3 regions of the Exiguobacterium sp. s143 genome follow, and region 3 is predicted to be linked to each of the others. Evidence: riboswitches for the same ligand, from Rfam matches in the RefSeq annotation. Region 3 holds a riboswitch; each other region holds the start of a gene.

Region 1 (3,253 bases), on a different contig from region 3:
CAAAAAACATAACGCATCCCGTACATCTTCGAGGTTATCCGGAAAATAACTGCCCTCTTCGAACAAACGATAATCGATACTACAAACAGCAACTCCGAGTTCAAGCAGACGGTCGACGATTGGACTAAAACAGAACATGTCATCGCGCTCTCCACGAACGAATGCACCGCCGTGTGCGTAGATGGCAACTGGAAACGGTCCTTCCCCCGGCGGATAATAGAGATCGAGCTGTAAGGTGCGGTCCCCCACCTGTTTATAAATGAGCGTCCGCGGTGCAAGTTGTTTTTCTGTGAGTGGCAAGGCGGGTTCGGTCCATCGAAGCAATGCACCATAATTGTTCCAGATACTCGCTCCCGCTGCTGCCGTCGTCAATAACGCAGCTCCCCCCATTAGCCATGCAGTTTCACGTTTCACTTGATCACCTCCAAAAGACGTGCCAGTTTCTTCACTTTATTATCCTTCTACCCCGTTTTAAAAGAAGTCGAACGTCTCGGTATTCGTACTTGACGCTTCACCAGCGTTCCGCTATAGTGAGAAAGTCCAAATCGGAATAATTACGTTTTAATAATGGAGGTATCATATAATGAAAAAAATCATTCCTGCTTTAACAGTCGCTTTCGCAAGTGCAAGTGTTCTCGCTGCTTGCGGTTCGAATACCGATTCATCGACTTCAGATAAAACCCAGACAGAAGTCTATGCATCAACGTTCGCGACGGCTGCTATTGCCCGCGAAATCGGAGGGGATCAAGTCAACGTCAAGATGATCGTCCCACCTGGAGCAGACCCCCACTCTTACGAGCCGACGTCAAAACAACTCACCGAGATTGCTAAGGGCGACTTGTTCCTCTTAACCGGTACGACGCTCGAGCCGTATTCGAAAAAAATCCAGGAGAGTCTAAAAGGCACGGATGTCCGCTTCGTCGAGACGAGTAAGGACGTCAACTTGCTAGAATCGGATGCTACACTTCATGCACATGAAGAAGAAGGACATACAGAAGACGAACATGCCCACGAAGAAGAAGGGCACGATGATCATGCAACGGATGAACATGCGCATGAAGAAGAGGGTCATGACCATGGAAAATACGATCCACACGTCTGGCTCGACCCTGTCAACGCAAAAGCAATGGCACGTTCGATCACAAGCGCTTTATCAAAAGAAGCTCCAAAAGACAAAGCAACGTTCGAAAAAAACTTAAAAGCGTTCGATCAGCAAGCTGATGAATTGGACGAACAATTTAAACAAGCCGTCGCTGATGGATCGAAAAAAGAACTTCTCGTTACGCATGCCGCTTATGGTTACCTCGCAGAACGATATGGTTTCACACAACTGCCGATTGCGGGAATTTCTCCTTCCGATGAACCGTCACAAAAGCAACTGGCCGCTTTAGTGAAAGAAGCACGGATGCATGATTTGAAATACGTCGCGTTCGAAGAGACAGTCTCACCGAAGGTTGCACGTGTCATCCAAAAAGAAATCGGAGCTGAATCCGTGACGATTCATAATCTAGAGTCGGTCACGAAAGCGCAACAAAACAGCTCGTATTTCAAGTTGATGGAAGAAAACGTCCAAACATTGAAAAAGGCACTTCAGTAAAGTACAGTTGACACGCGTTACTCAATGCGGTACGGTAAGAAACGTGTTTTACAACAATTGAATGACTTCTTTTTATCGCGAGAAACGGAGGGACTGGCCCAATGATGTTTCGGCAGCGGACGATTTGATTCGTACTGTGCCAAATCCAGCAAGCGAAAGCTTGAGAGATAAGAAGAGCGTCTTTATTTCATAAAGACCTCCTTCTTTCTTGCGAAGGGGTCTTTTTTTGTATCTTTGAGAAACGAGGTGTCAACAATGAATGAAACGATCACGCCTAACAAATGGGCACTGCTTCCCCTCGTCGTATTCCTGGTCCTCTTCATCGGAGCCGGGATCTTCTATGACGACTTTTACAAATTTCCGATCCTTATCGCCGCACTGATCGCTTTGATTTTTGCTGCAATCACGACGAAAGGATCGATCAATCAAACGGTTGAACGAATCGCAACGGGTGCCGGAAATCCCGATATCATGATCATGGTCTTCATCTTCTTACTAGCCGGTACGTTTTCTGGAACAGCAGAAGCAATCGGTGCCATCGATGCGACCGTTAATGCCGCTTTGACGTTCCTACCTCCGTCGCTCCTGATGAGTGGTCTGTTCATCATCGCTGCCTTCATCTCGATGGCAATGGGAACATCGACTGGAACGATTGCTGCACTCGCGCCGATCGCCTTCGGTATTCATGAAGCGACAGGCATCAACGTTGCCATCGCAGCGGCTGCTGTCGTTGGTGGATCGATGTTCGGCGATAACTTGTCGTTCATCTCGGATACGACGATTGCTGCCGTCCGGACCCAAAAAACGAACATGCGCGATAAATTCCGGACGAACTTCATGATCGTTCTACCGGCTGCTATTTTGACGGTCATCCTACTCGCATTCGTTTCTGGTTCTGGTGACGTCGTCGAAGCAAAGGCCTTCGAATTCTATAAGTTGATTCCATATCTCGCTGTCATCGTCCTTGCGATCTTCGGCGTCAATGTCATCCTTGTCCTCATCGGTGGTACGTTACTCACCGGCATCATCGGTATGATTGATGGTAGCTTCGGCTTGAGTGGATTCGTCCTCTCGATGTCCGAAGGCATGTTGGGCATGGCGGAGATCTCCATTTTGACGCTCCTCATGGGTGGTCTCGTCAGCTTGATTACGTTCAACGGTGGAATCGCCTTCTTAAAAGAGACGCTGACACGCAAGATTTCACAGCGTCGTGGTGCCGAATTCAGTATGGCAGCACTCGTTAGCGCAACGAATCTCGCGACTGCAAACAATACGATCTCGATTCTCGTCGCTGGACCACTGGCAGCTGAAATCGCCGATACGTATGAAGTCGATCGAAAAAAATCGGCGAGTATCCTTGATATCTTCTCTTGTGGTATTCAAGGCATCATTCCGTATGGAGCACAACTATTGATCGCAGCAGAATTGACGAAAACGGCTTCACCGGAACTGATTCCGTATCTGTTCTATCCGTTCCTGCTCTTCGTCTGTGGATCAATTGCCATCTTCTTCGGCTTACCACGCATGAAGAAGACAGCGACGAAGCAAGAAAAAATTTCTTCGTAACCATAAAACAGGTCCAATCGCGTCGACGATTGGACCTGTTTTATTATTTATTCTGCTTCGCTTGTCGTTCTAAGATTAAGTAAGCGATTG
Region 2 (3,253 bases), 200 kb from region 3:
TATAGTCCCATCGGTGCTGTCGGAACCGTGATGAGTCCTTTTAAATCGAGGTTCTTTTCTTTAGAGAACGTCTTGAGATAGATCGAGTGTTGGAACAAGTTGGCGTCGATGTTCCCGCTACCGAGGGCGATGTTCGGTTGGATGTAATCGCTGAACTCGACGATTTCGACTTTATAGCCTTTCTTTTCGAGTTGCGGCTGGATCGCTTGTTTGACCATGTCGCTATACGGACCGCTCGTCGCACCAATCTTGATCGTCTTGTCTTTTTCGTCAGCACTGCTGTCTCCACATCCCGCGAGAACTCCTGCACCGAGTAAGGCTGTTGCTAAAAAGGCATATCGTTTTTTCATGATTCCACTCTCCCTTTGTATGTATGATTAGCGTTTATCTGTTTTTCGCGCCAGTTGATTGCCAAGTGCTTGAATACTTTGAACGATGACGATGAGCACGACGATCGTCACGATCATAATGAGATTATCGTAGCGATAGTAACCGAAACGGATCGCGAGGTCACCAACACCTCCACCGCCGACGATACCAGCCATCGCTGAGAAGCCTATCAAGCTGATCGTCGTTAATGTGATGCCCTGAATGATGCCAGGGAGTGCTTCCGGTAAGAGGACACTGACGATGATCCGTAATGGTTTCGCCCCACATGCTTCCGCTGCTTCGATTAGACCAGGCGGAATTTCGCGCAGTGACGTCTCAACGAGTCGCGCGAGAAACGGAATCGCTGCGACACTGAGACTGACGGATGCTGCCGTCGGACCAATCGTATTGTCGAGTAAGAACTTCGTTAACGGAATGAGGGCAACAAGCAAGATGATGAACGGTAGCGACCGGACGATGTTGACGACGAAGTCAAGGACACGGCGGACGGCAAGGTTTTGAAAAAATAATCCCCGGTCGGTGACGAACAAGAGAATCCCGAGCGGAATCCCGACGACCAATGCAAAGGCAAGTGAAATTCCTACCATCCACGCCGTCTCGCCGAGTGCCTTCAAGAGCTCAGGTAACATCGTTTGAATACGATCAAGCCACATCCTGAATCACCTCGAGTGCATGAAGTTCCGTCGCGAGCCAGTCGAGGGCAGGAGCGATTTGGTCGGATGATCCCGTCAAGCTGACAATCAGGACACCGAAGGCGACGTCTTGAATGTAGTCGACCTTGCCGTGCAAGATGCTGACTGAGATATCGTAACGGCGGATTGCTTCTGATAACGTACTCTCACCGGTCTTCTCGCCCGTGAACTGCAAGCGGATGATCTTGCCTGGAGTTGCCTGTAAGATGCGTTCCGGCAATTCGATTTGTAGTGCCGTATCGACGTAATGTTGCGTCACTGGATGCTTGGCTTGACTGAACAGGTCATAGGTTGAGGCGACTTCAACGACTTCACCTTGCGACATGACCGCGACGCGATGGCAAATCTGTTTGACGACATCAATCTCATGCGTGATGAGGACGATCGTCAATCCGAGTCGTTCATTCAAATCCTTCAGCAGTTCAAGGATCTGTAGTGTCGTAACGGGGTCAAGAGCTGATGTCGCTTCGTCACATAACAAGACGGTCGGATCGTTCGCGAGTGCCCGGGCAATCCCGACGCGCTGTTTCTGCCCACCGCTTAATTGGCTCGGGAAGTTCGTCTCAAATCCTTCAAGTCCGACGAGCGAGACGAGTTCGCGAATTCGCTCCGGGAAGTCTGCTCGTTTGACTCCAGCAGCCTTGAGCGCAAAAGCGATGTTATCCGCGACGTTGCGCGACTGGATCAATTGGAAATGCTGAAAGATCATTCCTGTCCGTAAGCGAAGTTGACGCAAATCTGCTTTTGACATTCCGCCAAGCGAGACACCGTCGACCTTGACGGTTCCCTGTGTCGGATGCTCGAGTCCGTTGATTAGGCGAAGTAACGTACTCTTACCGGCACCGGACTCACCGATGATCCCGAAGATTTCTCCTTTTTGGATCGTCAAATCGACATCCCGTAATGCAAAAATCGGGGTCCGATCTCGAACGAACCGTTTTGTAATGTGTTTGAATTCAATCATCCGCTCATCTCCTCATACAAAAAAAGTCGCTTTTTCCTAGTAGCGGAGCAACCAGAAAAAAGCGACGAAAGTGTAAGATTTCGTAACTTATCTCTCAGAATGAAAATCATTCTGTAGGATGTGGCACCGTTCCTTACAGGTGGTTGCCGGACGTCGTTGGGCCTAATCCCTCGGTCGCTCTCGATAAGTAGTTATGCTGTTGGGATTTACTTTAACGGAAATGATTCCCATCTGTCAAATGTTTTTTCAGAATTATTCCGCAACAGGTGTCCGGAACAGGTTGAGCGTTCCGATTCGATCGACGGCTTCTTCGAGACGTTCGACGTCAGCAATCAAGCTAATCCGGACGTAGCCTTCACCGTATTCGCCGAAGAATGATCCAGGGGTCACGGCGACGTGTGCTTCGTCAAGCAGGTGATCGGTGAAGCTTTGGGACGTGTAACCTTCTGGAACAGGAAGCCAGACGAAGAAGGAACCGCCCGGGCGTGGTCCACTCCAACCAATCGCATCGAGTTTTGCGAACAACGCATCGCGTCGCGTTTCATACAAGCTACTTAACTCGCGGACGCACGTTTGGTCACTCGTGAGGGCAACGGTCGCCGCATGCTGAATCGGTGTGAAGGCACTGACGTAGAGATGTTCTTGGTATGTTTCGATGCTTGAGATGACGGACGGATTTCCGATCGCGAAGGCAATCCGGAAGCCGGACATGTTGAAGCGTTTTGAGAGTGAGAATAGCTCGATCCCGACGTCTTTTGCCCCTTCCGTCTGCAGGAAGCTTCGCGTCGGACCATCGAAACTGATGCCGCCGTATGCTAAGTCATGGACGACACAGATATCATGGGCATCGGCGAAAGCGACTGTCTGTTCGAAGGCTTCTGCCGTCGCGGTCGCACCCGTCGGATTACTCGGGTAGTTGAGGAACAACATCCGGGCACGCTCGACGTCCGTCGTATCAAGTAAGTCGTAATCCGGTAAGAAGTTATTTTTCTCAAGTAACGGAAGCGTAATCGGGAATGCGCCAGCAAGTGCTGCGCCAGACAGGTAATCCGGGTATCCTGGATCCGGAACGATGACACCTTCTCCAGGGTTGACGATCGTCTGCGGTAAGGCGACGATGCCGGCTTTACTGCCGAGGAGAATTGCGACTTCCGTTGCCGGATCGATTGTGACACCGAACTCAGTCGCATAAAAGCGCGCGACGGCT
Region 3 (3,253 bases):
CCCCGGCAGTACGATCGTCACCGTCTTCGCAGACAGTGCCGAACGCTACTTGAGCCAACAAATCTTTGAAAAGGTGGACGAAACTCATGCGTAAGAAGACAGCATTGATTCATGGAGGAACAGGTGTCGACCGGGCAACAGGAGCCGTCACACCTCCGATCTATCAAACAAGCACATACAAGCAGGATAAAATCGGTCAACTCAAGGACGGATATGAATATTCACGGACAGCGAACCCAACACGGACGAGCATCGAACGATTGATTGCGGATCTCGAAGGTGGCGCACGTGGTTTTGCGTTCGGTTCTGGGATGGCAGCGATCCATGCCGTCTTCCACTTGCTTGAGTCTGGCGACCACATCGTCATGACGGATGACGTCTACGGTGGTACGTTCCGCTTGATGCAACGCGTCTTACCGAAGTTCAACATCGAAGTGACATTCGTCGATACGACGGACCTTGCGGCGACGGAAGCAGCGATCCAAGACAACACGAAGATCGTCTACGTCGAAACACCGACGAACCCGTTGTTGAAAGTTACGGATATCGCAGCGATTGCAACGATTGCCAAACGTCACGATCTTAAACTCGTCGTCGACAACACGTTCGCGACACCGTATCATCAACAACCACTCGCACTCGGTGCAGATATCGTCTTGCACAGTGCGACGAAATACATCGGCGGACACTCGGACGTCGTCGCTGGACTTGTCGTCGTCAAAGATGATGCGCTCGGCGAAGAGCTGCACTTCATCCAAAACTCGACAGGCGGCGTGCTTGGACCGCAAGACAGCTTCTTGCTCGTCCGTGGTCTTCGTACACTCGGTATCCGAATGGATGCGATCGAAGAGACAGCACATGATCTCGTTGCGTTCCTACAAGCGCAAGACATCGTCTCGAACATCTTCTACCCAGGACTTGCATCGCATCCTGGTCACGACATCCAAGCGAAACAAGCGACTGGATTTGGTGGGATGATCAGCTTTGATGTCGGTTCAGCAGCGAACGCAGAAAAACTCGTCGAGGCGACACACTTCTTCACACTCGCTGAGAGTCTTGGTGCCGTCGAGAGTCTGATTTCGGTGCCGGCACGGATGACGCATGCGTCAATCCCAGCAGAACGTCGGGCAGAACTCGGCATCACAGACGGTCTCGTTCGGATTTCAGTTGGACTTGAAGACGCAGAAGATTTGAAAGAAGACTTAACACGTGCTTTCACGTTCCTCGAAAAAGTTTCTGAAAAAACTGTTTGACAACAAAAATAACCCCTGCTAATATTCAGAATATATTCTACAAACTTAATACCGAAACTCTTATCGAGAGTGGTGGAGGGACTGGCCCGATGAAACCCGGCAACCGCGGATCTAATCCGAAGTGGTGCTAATTCCAGCAGACAAAAGTCTGGGAGATGAGAGCAAATGGTTTTGTGTACTGAAAAGTGCGCGCGTTTGCTCTAAAACGCGCGCACTTTTTTTATTTTAGGAGGGACAGTTGTGATTCGTTTACAAGACGTAGGAAAGATTTATCGCTCAAAGCGCGGAGCGGTCGAAGCCGTCGCGAATGTCGATCTGACAATCGAGCGCGGTGAAATTTTTGGAATAATCGGTTATTCCGGAGCAGGGAAATCGACCCTGATCCGATTGCTGAATATGCTCGAAGCACCAACTAGTGGTTCGATCCAAATCGATGGTGTTGAGATGACATCACTGAAACCAAAAGAATTACGAGGCGTCCGCAAGAATGTCTCGATGGTCTTTCAGCACTTCAACTTACTATGGTCACGGACGGTTGAAGAGAACATCATGTTCCCACTCGAGCTCGGTGGCTTCCCGAAAGCACACCGCAAGGAACGGGTCGCGGAACTGATCCAACTCGTTGGTTTGGACGGACGCGAAAAAGCCTATCCGTCACAATTATCGGGTGGTCAAAAACAACGTGTCGGTATCGCTCGGGCACTGGCATCGAACCCGGACGTTCTCTTATGTGACGAGGCAACAAGTGCACTCGATCCGAAGACGACGGATTCAATCCTTGAGTTACTCGTCGACATCAATGAAAAACTGAAACTGACGATCGTCTTGATCACACACGAGATGCACGTCATTCAAAAAATCTGTCACCGGGTCGCCGTCATGGAAGCCGGTAAAATCGTCGAGCAAGGACCGGTCGCAGAAGTCTTCCGTCATCCGAAGCAAGCGATGACGAAGGAGTTCGTCAAACAATTGACGTCGCCTTCGGAAAACGAGTTGACGTTCGCGAAACTACGCGAACGGTACCCAACCGGAAAAATCGTTCAGTTGACGTTCGTCGGATCGACAGCGGAAAGCCCGATCCTCGCGGAAGTCATGAAGGATTCACCGGTCCTGTTCAACATCATCGGCGGAAACGTCGGTCAATCACAGGAAGGGGCACTCGGTACACTGTTCATTCAGTTGATCGGGGAAACAGAAGCAACACAAGCGGTCATCACGAAGCTTCAAGCCAGTGATGTTGAAGTGGAGGTGGATCACCGATGATTTCATTCTTTGACAACCTAGATTGGGACATGGTGTGGGAAGCGACAGGCAGTACCGTCTATATGACGGCAATCGCTGGGGTTTCGACATTCGTTCTCGGTTTGATCATTGGTTTACTATTGTATGCGACAAACGAAGAGTTATTGTTCAAGAATCGGGCGTTCTATTCAGTGTTGAGCTTGATCGTCAACGTCTTCCGTTCGATTCCGTTCATCATCTTACTGATCTTATTGATTCCATTTACGACAGCGATCGTCGGTTCGTTCCTCGGACCAACGGCAGCATTACCGGCACTGATTTTCGGTGCTGCACCATTTTACGGTCGGATGGTTGAACTCGCGTTACGCGAAGTCGATAAAGGTGTCATCGAGGCAGCTGAATCGATGGGGGCGACGAAGTTCCAAATCATCTATAAAGTCTTAATCCCGGAAGCGTTGCCTGCCATCGTTTCTGGTATCACGGTCACACTCGTCTCACTTGTCGGTTATACGGCAATGGCCGGAGTAGTCGGCGGAGGTGGACTTGGGGACATGGCCTTCATCGAAGGATTCCAGCGTTCTCAAAACGATGTCATCGTCATTGCGACACTCTTAATCTTAGCGATCGTCTTCGTCATCCAAATCATTGGTGACTTGCTGATCCGAGCAATCGATAAACGTTAATTCAAAACTTAATCATATTGGAGGAATCATTCATGAAAGTTTGGAAAAAATTCGTAGGTACTGCCGCTGTATCCG

The links. Region 3 has a riboswitch for S-adenosylmethionine ahead of KNQ03_RS05975 (methionine ABC transporter ATP-binding protein). Riboswitches for the same ligand answer to the same signal wherever they lie in the genome.
Region 1: it holds a riboswitch for S-adenosylmethionine, as region 3 does, so the genes downstream of both, KNQ03_RS13050 (Na+/H+ antiporter NhaC family protein) here and KNQ03_RS05975 (methionine ABC transporter ATP-binding protein) in region 3, are expected to answer to the same signal.
Region 2: it holds a riboswitch for S-adenosylmethionine, as region 3 does, so the genes downstream of both, KNQ03_RS06960 (methionine ABC transporter ATP-binding protein) here and KNQ03_RS05975 (methionine ABC transporter ATP-binding protein) in region 3, are expected to answer to the same signal.

What each region holds. Positions count from the first base shown of each region.
Region 1 is NZ_JACSMX010000004.1:14,472-17,724, forward strand. It holds gene KNQ03_RS13040 (alpha/beta hydrolase) at 1-414, opposite strand, end outside; gene KNQ03_RS13045 (metal ABC transporter solute-binding protein, Zn/Mn family) at 584-1,597, shown strand; SAM riboswitch class I at 1,667-1,771, shown strand; gene KNQ03_RS13050 (Na+/H+ antiporter NhaC family protein) at 1,853-3,163, shown strand; gene KNQ03_RS13055 (hypothetical protein) at 3,207-3,253, opposite strand, start outside.
Region 2 is NZ_JACSMX010000001.1:1,313,645-1,316,897, reverse strand. It holds gene KNQ03_RS06970 (MetQ/NlpA family ABC transporter substrate-binding protein) at 1-350, opposite strand, end outside; gene KNQ03_RS06965 (methionine ABC transporter permease) at 378-1,043, opposite strand; gene KNQ03_RS06960 (methionine ABC transporter ATP-binding protein) at 1,033-2,046, opposite strand; SAM riboswitch class I at 2,131-2,236, opposite strand; gene KNQ03_RS06955 (aminotransferase class I/II-fold pyridoxal phosphate-dependent enzyme) at 2,299-3,253, opposite strand, start outside.
Region 3 is NZ_JACSMX010000001.1:1,116,690-1,119,942, reverse strand. It holds gene KNQ03_RS05985 (PLP-dependent cysteine synthase family protein) at 1-94, shown strand, start outside; gene KNQ03_RS05980 (bifunctional cystathionine gamma-lyase/homocysteine desulfhydrase) at 87-1,253, shown strand; SAM riboswitch class I at 1,311-1,415, shown strand; gene KNQ03_RS05975 (methionine ABC transporter ATP-binding protein) at 1,494-2,516, shown strand; gene KNQ03_RS05970 (methionine ABC transporter permease) at 2,513-3,178, shown strand; gene KNQ03_RS05965 (MetQ/NlpA family ABC transporter substrate-binding protein) at 3,211-3,253, shown strand, end outside.